DNA from 2 places in the Pseudomonas parafulva genome. Region 1 is predicted to be linked to the other one. Evidence: predicted binding sites of a transcription regulator. Region 1 holds the regulator's gene; the other holds the start of a gene.

Region 1 (4,417 bases):
GGCAAACATGCCGTTGACGGCATCCAGTGCTTCGAGCACCACATCCATCAGCTCTGCATCGACCCGGCGCTCACCTTTGCGCAGCACGTCGAACACGTTCTCGGCGATATGGCAGCACTCCACCAGCTCATTGAGCTGGAGGAAGCCGGCGCCCCCTTTTACAGTGTGGAAACCGCGAAAAATCGCATTGAGCAAGTCGGCATCGTCAGGGCGGCTTTCAAGCTCGACCAGCTGCTCGGACAATTGCTCAAGTATTTCACCGGCTTCTACCAGGAAATCCTGAAGGATTTCTTCATCGGCGCCGAAGCTCATCAAAGGTGCTCCTTAAAAACCCAGGCTGGATAGCAGATCATCGACATCGTCCTGACCGGACACGACGTCTTCACGCTTATCGGCATGAATCTGCGGACCTTCACCCCGAGTCGGATGTTTTTCTCGATCTTTTTCTGCGCGCAATTGATCCTGGTCATGCTGGATGCCCGCAAAGCGGTCGACCTGGCTGGCCATCATCACCAATTTCAGCAGGTTGCTTTCCACCTCGGTCACCAACGCCGTGACGCGCTTGATCACCTGCCCGGTCAGGTCCTGGTAATCCTGGGCCAGCAGGATGTCGTTGAGATGGCCGGCCACCTTGCGGTTACCCTCAGCGCTGTGTGCCAGGAAACCGTCGACGCGCTTGGCCAGGTCACGAAACTCCGTGGCGTTCACTTCGCGGCGCATGAAGCGCTGCCAATCGGCACTCAGCGCTTTGGCCTCGCTGGCCAGGTCGTTGAGCACAGGCGTGCTTTCCTCGACCAGGTCCATGGTGCGGTTTGCCGCCCCTTCGGTGAGCTTGACCACATAGGACAGGCGTTCGGTGGCGTCGGTAATCTGCGACACCTCCTCGGCCTGGGGTATGGTCGGGTCGATCTGAAAACTGACGATGGCGCTGTGCAGTTCGCGGGTCAGCTTGCCCACTTCCTGGTACAGCCCCCGATCGCGGGTCTGGTTCAACTCGTGAATGAGTTGCACCGCCTCGCCGAACCGTCCGCGCTCCAGGCTTTCGACCAACTCCTGGGCATGCTTCTTGAGGGTCGATTCGAACTCGCCCAATGACGTGTGTGATGAACTCATGGCGCGCCCCCTGACGTGACTCAGCCGTTGACGCGTTCGAAGATCTTCTCGATCTTTTCTTTGAGCACCTGGGCGGTGAACGGCTTGACCACATAGCCATTCACGCCTGCCTGGGCGGCCTCGATGATCTGGTCGCGCTTGGCTTCAGCGGTCACCATCAACACCGGCAAGGTCTTGAGCTTGTCGCTGGCGCGGACTTTGCGCAGCAGGTCGATACCGGACATGCCTGGCATGTTCCAGTCGGTTACCAGGAAGTCGTAATGGCCACTTTCGAGCATCGGCAGCGCCGTCGTGCCGTCATCGGCTTCGTCGGTGTTGGCGAAGCCCAGGTCACGCAGCAGGTTCTTGATGATGCGCCGCATCGTCGAAAAGTCGTCGACGATGAGGATTTTCATGTTCTTGTCCAATTAGACCTCCAAGCAGTCTCAAACGCGCTCGGCCCCGAGCGCGCACTCAATCGATTCGGTACAACGTGGAAAACGGCAACGACGACGGCGGGCTCAACGGGCCCGCCATTCCCCCAGGCGGCTGCGCAGGCGCGCGGCGCATTGGCTGTGCAACTGGCTGACCCGCGACTCGCTGACCCCCAAGACCTCACCGATCTCCTTGAGGTTCAGTTCCTCGTCGTAGTACAGCGCCAGCACCAGGCGCTCGCGCTCCGGCAGGTTGGCGATGGCCTCGGTCAACGCGACCTGGAACCGCTCTTCCTCCAACCCACGGGCAGGTTCGGCCTGGCCGCTGACGCCATCCTCATGCAAGCCTTCGTGCTCGCCGTCCTGCAACAGGTCGTCGAAGCTGAACAGGCGGCTGCCCAGTGTGTCGTTGAGAATCCCGTAATAATCATCGAGGCTCAACTTGAGTTCGGCAGCAACTTCATGATCTTTAGCGTCGCGGCCAGTTTTGGCTTCGACCGCACGCATGGCATCGCTGACCATGCGGGTATTGCGGTGCACCGAACGCGGTGCCCAATCGCCTTTGCGCACCTCGTCGAGCATGGCCCCGCGAATGCGGATGCCGGCATAGGTCTCGAAACTGGCGCCCTTGCTGGCGTCATACTTGTTGGCAACCTCGAGCAGACCGATCATGCCCGCCTGGATCAGGTCCTCGACCTGCACGTTGGCCGGCAGTCGCGCCAACAGGTGGTAGGCAATGCGCTTGACCAGCGGCGCATAACGCTCGATCAGCTCATACTGCGCGTCTTTCGAGGCGCGGCTGTACATCTTGAAGCCGCTGGCGCTCATGACATCGAACCTGCACTGGTCGGCTGCACCAGGCGTTCGACGAAGAACTCCAGATGGCCACGGGGGTTGGCGGGCAGCGGCCAGCTGTCGACCTTCTGCGCGATGGCCTTGAAGGCCAGGGCGCATTTGGAGCGCGGGAACGCTTCGTACACGGCGCGTTGCTTCTGGACCGCCTTGCGCACGCACTCGTCGTAAGGCACGGCGCCCACGTACTGAAGCGCCACATCCAGGAAGCGGTCGGTGACCTTGGTCAGCTTGGCGAACAAGTTACGCCCCTCCTGAGGGCTCTGGGCCATATTGGCCAGCACCCGGAAGCGGTTCATGCCGTAATCACGGTTAAGCAGCTTGATCAGCGCATAGGCGTCGGTGATCGAGGTCGGCTCATCGCAGACCACCAGCAGCACTTCCTGGGCCGCGCGCACGAAGCTGACCACCGAATCACCGATGCCGGCAGCGGTATCGATCACCAGCACGTCAAGGTTGTCGCCGACTTCGCTGAACGCCTGGATCAAGCCCGCATGCTGGGCAGGCGCCAGGTGCACCATGCTCTGGGTACCCGAAGCGGCCGGGACGATGCGCACACCGCCTGGGCCCTGCAGCATCACATCGCGCAGTTCGCAACGCCCTTCGATGACATCTGCCAGCGTGCGCTTGGGCGCAAGGCCCAGCAACACATCAACATTGGCCAGCCCAAGGTCGGCGTCGAGCAGCATGACCCTGCGGCCCAGCTCGGCCAGCGCAAGAGACAGGTTCACTGAAACATTTGTCTTGCCGACGCCACCTTTGCCACCGGTCACGGCGATTACCTGTACGGGATGCATGCTACCCATGTCTGTTCTTTACCTTGTCTCGCTGGGACTCAGGCCACACGAAGGGCAATGCTGCGTATCCCTCGGCATAGCTACCTTGCACACATTTCATTTTCAACCCGCTCGCCGTGGGTTGTGGTAGAGATCAGCGAACATGTCGGCCATGGCCTCCTCGCTGGGCTCGTCCTGCTGCTGCACATTGACCGCGCGGGTGACCAGCTGGTGCCCACGGGGCAGGTGCAGATCGTCCGGGATACGCGGCCCATCGGTAAGGTAGGCCACGGGCAGTCGGAAACTGATGGCAAGGCTCAGGACATCGCCCAGGCTTGCCGACTCGTCGAGTTTGGTCAGGATGCAGCCGGCCAGCCCGCAGCGCTTGTAGCTGTGGTAGGCCGCGGTCAGCACCTGCTTCTGGCTGGTGGTGGCCAGGACCAGGTAATTCTTCGCCGCGATGCCGCGACCGGCCAGGGTATCGAGCTGCATGCGTAACGCCGGGTCGCTGGCTTGCAGGCCCGCCGTATCGATCAGCACCACGCGCTTGCGCAGCAGAGGCTCGAGCGCCGCCGCCAACGACTGGCCGGGGTCGACATAGGTCACCGGCACATTCAGGATTCGGCCCAGGGTCTTGAGCTGCTCCTGCGCCCCGATACGGAAACTGTCCATGCTCACCAGCGCCAGGTTGTGGGCGCCGTACTTGAGCACATAGCGCGCCGCGAGCTTGGCCAGGGTGGTGGTCTTGCCCATACCGGCCGGGCCGACGACGGCAATCACACCGCCGTCCTCGATCGGTTCCACGTCGGGCGTACGGATCATGCGCGCCAGGTGCGCCAGCAGCATACGCCAGGCGTGGCGAGGCTCCTCGATGTCCTTGGTCAGCTCGAGCAATTCACGGGCGATGGGGCCAGACAGGCCAATGCGCTGCAGCCGGCGCCACAACGTGGCCTGCTGCGGCTTGCTACCTTGCAACTGGGTCCAGGCCAGCGACCCCAGTTGCACTTCCAGCAGCTCGCGCAAGCCGGACAGCTCAGAGCGCATGGCATCGAACAGGCGCGGGTCCACCGAGGCCTGGCTGCTTGCGGTGGTGGCCGGCTGCGGGGCGTCAACGTGCGGCTCGACCAAAGGCTCGGCCGCCGTGAGCGACTGACCGGCGAACAGTTGGCGATTGCTGTCACTGCTGTCCGGGCGCTGTTCGAGCTCGGCCTTGGCCGTGGCGATGCGCGTGTGGGTCTTGCGCAGCTCTTCTTCGAGTTCGAC
Region 2 (4,417 bases), 2.0 Mb from region 1:
AACCTGGCCTCGGCCATCAAGGGCAAGTACGGCCTGGTGTTCTTCTACCCGCTGGACTTCACCTTCGTCTGCCCGTCCGAGCTGATTGCTCTGGACAATCGCATTCCTGACTTCCAGGCGCGCAACGTGGAAGTGATCGGCGTATCGATCGATTCGCACTTCACCCACAACGCATGGCGCAACACCCCCGTCAACAACGGCGGCATCGGCCCGGTCAAGTACACCCTGGCTGCCGACATGACCCACGAAATCTGCAAGGCCTACGACGTAGAGTCCGAAGGCGGCGTGGCCTTCCGTGGCGCCTTCCTGATCGACACCAACGGTGTCGTGCGCTCGCAGATCATCAACGACCTGCCGCTGGGCCGTAACATGGACGAGCTGCTGCGCCTGGTCGACGCCCTGCAGTTCCACGAAGAGCACGGCGAAGTCTGCCCTGCCAACTGGAAAAAAGGCGACAAGGGCATGAACGCATCGCCAGAAGGCGTTGCTGCCTACCTGAGCGAGAACGCCGGCAAGCTGTAAGCCCGCGTCGAGCAAAAAAAACCGGCCTTCATGGCCGGTTTTTTTTGCCAGCCGCACGGGCTGGCTTTAGCGCTGAAACGCGCGGATCAATCCTGTCGCCAGCCGCCCATGTCTTTCCAGCGGTTGACGATACCGCAGAACAGCTCAGCCGTTTTTTCGGTGTCGTAGCGTGCCGAGTGCGCCTCGCGACCATCGAAATCGATGTCAGCGCTCTGGCAGGCGCGAGCCAGCACGGTCTGCCCATAGGCGAGCCCTGCCAGGGTGGCCGTGTCGAAGCTCGAGAACGGGTGGAACGGGTTACGCTTGAGGTCGTTGCGCGCTACCGCCGCGTTAAGGAAACCCAGGTCGAAACTGCTGTTGTGGCCCACCAGGATGGCGCGCTTGCAACCATTGGCCTTGAGCGCCTTGCGGATGCCTCGGAAGATATCCGTCAGGGCCGTTTCCTCGCTCACCGCCATGCGCAGCGGGTGGTCGAGTTTGATGCCGGTGAACTCCAGCGCCGCGGCCTCGATGTTGGCGCCTTCGAAGGGCTCTACCCGGTGAAAATAGGTATGTTCGGGGAACAGAAAACCCTTTTCGTCCATGCCAATGGTGACGGCAGCAATTTCCAGCAAGGCGTCGGTGGCGCTATTGAAACCACCCGTCTCCACATCCACCACCACGGGCAGGTAACCCCGAAAGCGTTCGGCCATCGGGTGACGGTGACCACCGCTGCCAGAGGATTCAAGTTCATCTTCGTACAGGTCTTCGCTCACGCGTGTTCCTCCAGCAGGCGCCAGCGCAGTGTTTCCCCGGCGCGAAGCGGAATCACGGTTTGCTCACCGAAGGGCAGGCTTTCTGGGGCCGTCCATTGATCACGAACCAGGGTGATGGTGTCGGTGTTGGCTGGCAAGCCGTAGAAAGCAGGACCGTGCAGGCTGGCAAAGCCTTCGAGCTTGTCCAGAGCGTTGCGCTGTTCGAACGCCTCTGCATAGAGCTCGATGGCCGCATAGGCGGTGTAGCAGCCAGCGCATCCACACGCCGCTTCCTTGGCGTGGCGGGCGTGGGGAGCCGAGTCGGTGCCGAGGAAGAACTTCGGGTTGCCGCTGGTGGCGGCGTCGAGCAACGCCACCTGATGCGTGTTGCGCTTGAGGATGGGCAGGCAATAGAAATGCGGCCGTATGCCGCCCACCAGCATATGGTTGCGGTTGTACAGCAAGTGCTGCGCGGTGATGGTGGCGCCAACGTTGGCCGAAGCCTCGGTCACGAACTGGGCCGCATCGCTGGTGGTAATGTGCTCGAAGACCACCTTGAGCGAGGGGAAGCGCTCGACCAGGCGGCGCATATGCTCGTCGATGAAGCGCTTTTCACGGTCGAACACGTCGATCTCGCTGCGCGTGACTTCGCCGTGCACCAGCAATGGCATGCCGACTTCAGCCAGCGCCTCGATAGCCGGGAAAATATTGTCGATGCTGGTCACGCCAGAATCGGAATTGGTGGTGGCGCCTGCCGGGTAGAGCTTGGCGGCGTGCACGATACCGCTAGCCTTGGCATCTCGGATGTCTTGTGGGGTGGTGCGGTCGGTGAGATACAGTACCATCAACGGCTCAAACCGACTGCCAGCCGGGCGAGCAGCCAGAATACGGTCACGATAGGCCCCGGCTTCGGCGGCATTGCGCACCGGCGGCACCAGGTTGGGCATGATGATGGCACGGGCGAAGGTGCGCGCCACATCACTAACGGTGTGAGGCAGGACGGCACCATCACGCAGATGGATGTGCCAGTCGTCGGGGCGCAGAAGGGTCAGGCGATCGGACATTGAGGATTCCAGGCGGGTCGAACTCAAGCCGTAATGCTACCGGAAAAGCCCCTCCAGAGCACAGGTATCAAGTTTTCCCGCGGCCGCCCGATACTGTAAAGGTGAGTGTCGAATTATGTGGAGCCCGCCGTGCGCCAGCGTTACCTAGCCCTGTTTATCGTGTTTGCCAGCGTGCCGGCCGGTGCCTTGACGTTTCAGACACGCATGGAGCGCATTGCCTGGACGGTGGAGGGTGACGCGTTCGAATGCCGGCTGACCCAGCCGATAGACGGTTTCGGAAGCGGTGAGTTCGTACGCCGTGCCGGTGAGCAACCGGTGTTCCGCCTGCGCTCACAAACCAATGCGATGGGTGCCGGCGGTGCCACCTTGCTGGCTGCTGCAGCGCCCTGGCAACCTGGGCGCGGGGACATCAACCTGGGCAATGTGCGCATGGCACGTACCGGCGTGCTGTTCAACTCCTCCCAAGGCCAGGCCAGCCGCTTGATCAACGGCCTGCTCGATGGCCGCAGCGCCGTGGTGCGCAACTTCGCCGGGGAGGGCGGGCGGGCAATGGAAGTGCGCGTGCTGCCGGTCAGTTTCGCCAAGGCCTACAGTGACTACCAGGCCTGCGCCAGCAAGCTGTTGCCGATGAACTACGACCAGGTGCGTCAGACCCAGGTGGGCTTCCCCGGTGGCGGCATCGTGCTGGATCAGGCGGCCAAGACCCGCCTCGATGTGCTGCTCGAATACATGAAGGCCGACCCCAGCGTCAATCAGGTGGCCTTGGACGGGCATTCCGACAACAGCGGCAATCGGTTGACCAACCGCGACCTGTCCCGCCGGCGAGCACTAGCGGTCGCCGATTACCTCATGGCCCACGGCGTGCCTGAAAGCCAGATAACCGTGCGTTTCCACGGCGAGCGTTATCCGCTGGTCAAGAACAACAGCGCCGGCAATCGCGCCCGTAACCGGCGGGTCAACATCGAACTTGAGCGAGGCCCTGCCCAGGCGCAGCCCACGCAAAAGGCGGTCGAGGCCCCCGCTGCCTCCGCTGCCCCGGCGCAGGCTGCAAGTGCCACCAAGTCGGTCCCGGACAAACCCGCCACTGCAAAGTAGCGGCCGTCGCGCCATCGACAATTCTTGTCGCTTTGTCGTCAGAAGCTGTCGCGCCTCTATAAATTGAGCCTCAACGCCGTTAGAATCGGGCCTTTTCCGTACAACCCCGTGGAGTGATGGCATGGCGGACGTAAAAAAGGTCGTACTGGCGTATTCCGGCGGCCTTGATACTTCGGTGATTCTCAAGTGGCTGCAAGATACCTACAACTGCGAAGTGGTGACGTTCACCGCCGACCTGGGGCAGGGTGAAGAGGTCGAGCCGGCGCGTGCCAAGGCTCAGGCAATGGGCGTCAAAGAAATCTACATCGACGATTTGCGCGAAGAATTCGTGCGCGATTTCGTATTCCCGATGTTCCGCGCCAACACCGTGTATGAGGGCGAGTACCTGCTGGGTACTTCCATTGCCCGTCCGCTGATCGCCAAGCGTCTGATCGAAATCGCCAACGAAACCGGTGCCGACGCCATCTCCCACGGCGCTACCGGCAAAGGCAACGACCAGGTTCGTTTCGAACTGGGCGCCTATGCCCTCAAGCCCGGCGTCAAGGTCATCGCGCCATGGCGTGAATGGGACCTGCTCTCGCGCGAGAAACTGATGGACTACGCCGAAAAGCACGGTATCCCGATCGAGCGTCATGGCAAGAAGAAGTCGCCGTACTCGATGGACGCCAACCTGCTGCACATCTCCTATGAAGGCGGCGTCCTGGAAGATACCTGGACCGAGCATGAAGAAGACATGTGGCGTTGGAGCGTTTCGCCCGAAAACGCCCCAGACCAGGCAACCTACCTTGAGCTGACCTACCGCAACGGCGACATCGTCGCAATTGACGGCGTAGAGAAGAGCCCGGCCACCGTGCTGGCCGATCTGAACCGTATCGGCGGCGCCAACGGCATCGGTCGACTGGACATCGTCGAAAACCGCTACGTGGGCATGAAGTCGCGTGGCTGCTACGAGACCCCTGGCGGCACCATTATGCTCAAGGCGCACCGCGCCATCGAATCGAT

Evidence for each region. The regulator FliA, encoded in region 1, starts transcription of late flagellar genes. The targets are predictions, from matches to a motif close to CTAAAGTTTNNNNNNNNNNNGCCGNTAA.
Region 2: the regulator FliA is predicted to act here: its motif matches at 2,387-2,414, upstream of B2J77_RS04970 (flagellar protein MotY).

Annotation. Positions count from the first base shown of each region.
Region 1 covers NZ_CP019952.1:3,145,533-3,149,949, forward strand. Annotated here, with positions in the region: gene B2J77_RS14005 (chemotaxis protein CheA) at 1-312, opposite strand, end outside; gene B2J77_RS14010 (protein phosphatase CheZ) at 325-1,113, opposite strand; gene B2J77_RS14015 (chemotaxis response regulator CheY) at 1,134-1,508, opposite strand; gene fliA (RNA polymerase sigma factor FliA) at 1,614-2,354, opposite strand; gene fleN (flagellar synthesis regulator FleN) at 2,351-3,184, opposite strand; gene flhF (flagellar biosynthesis protein FlhF) at 3,278-4,417, opposite strand, start outside.
Region 2 covers NZ_CP019952.1:1,118,676-1,123,092, forward strand. Annotated here, with positions in the region: gene B2J77_RS04955 (peroxiredoxin) at 1-522, shown strand, start outside; gene rnt (ribonuclease T) at 609-1,277, opposite strand; gene pyrC (dihydroorotase) at 1,274-2,320, opposite strand; gene B2J77_RS04970 (flagellar protein MotY) at 2,450-3,415, shown strand; gene B2J77_RS04975 (argininosuccinate synthase) at 3,537-4,417, shown strand, end outside.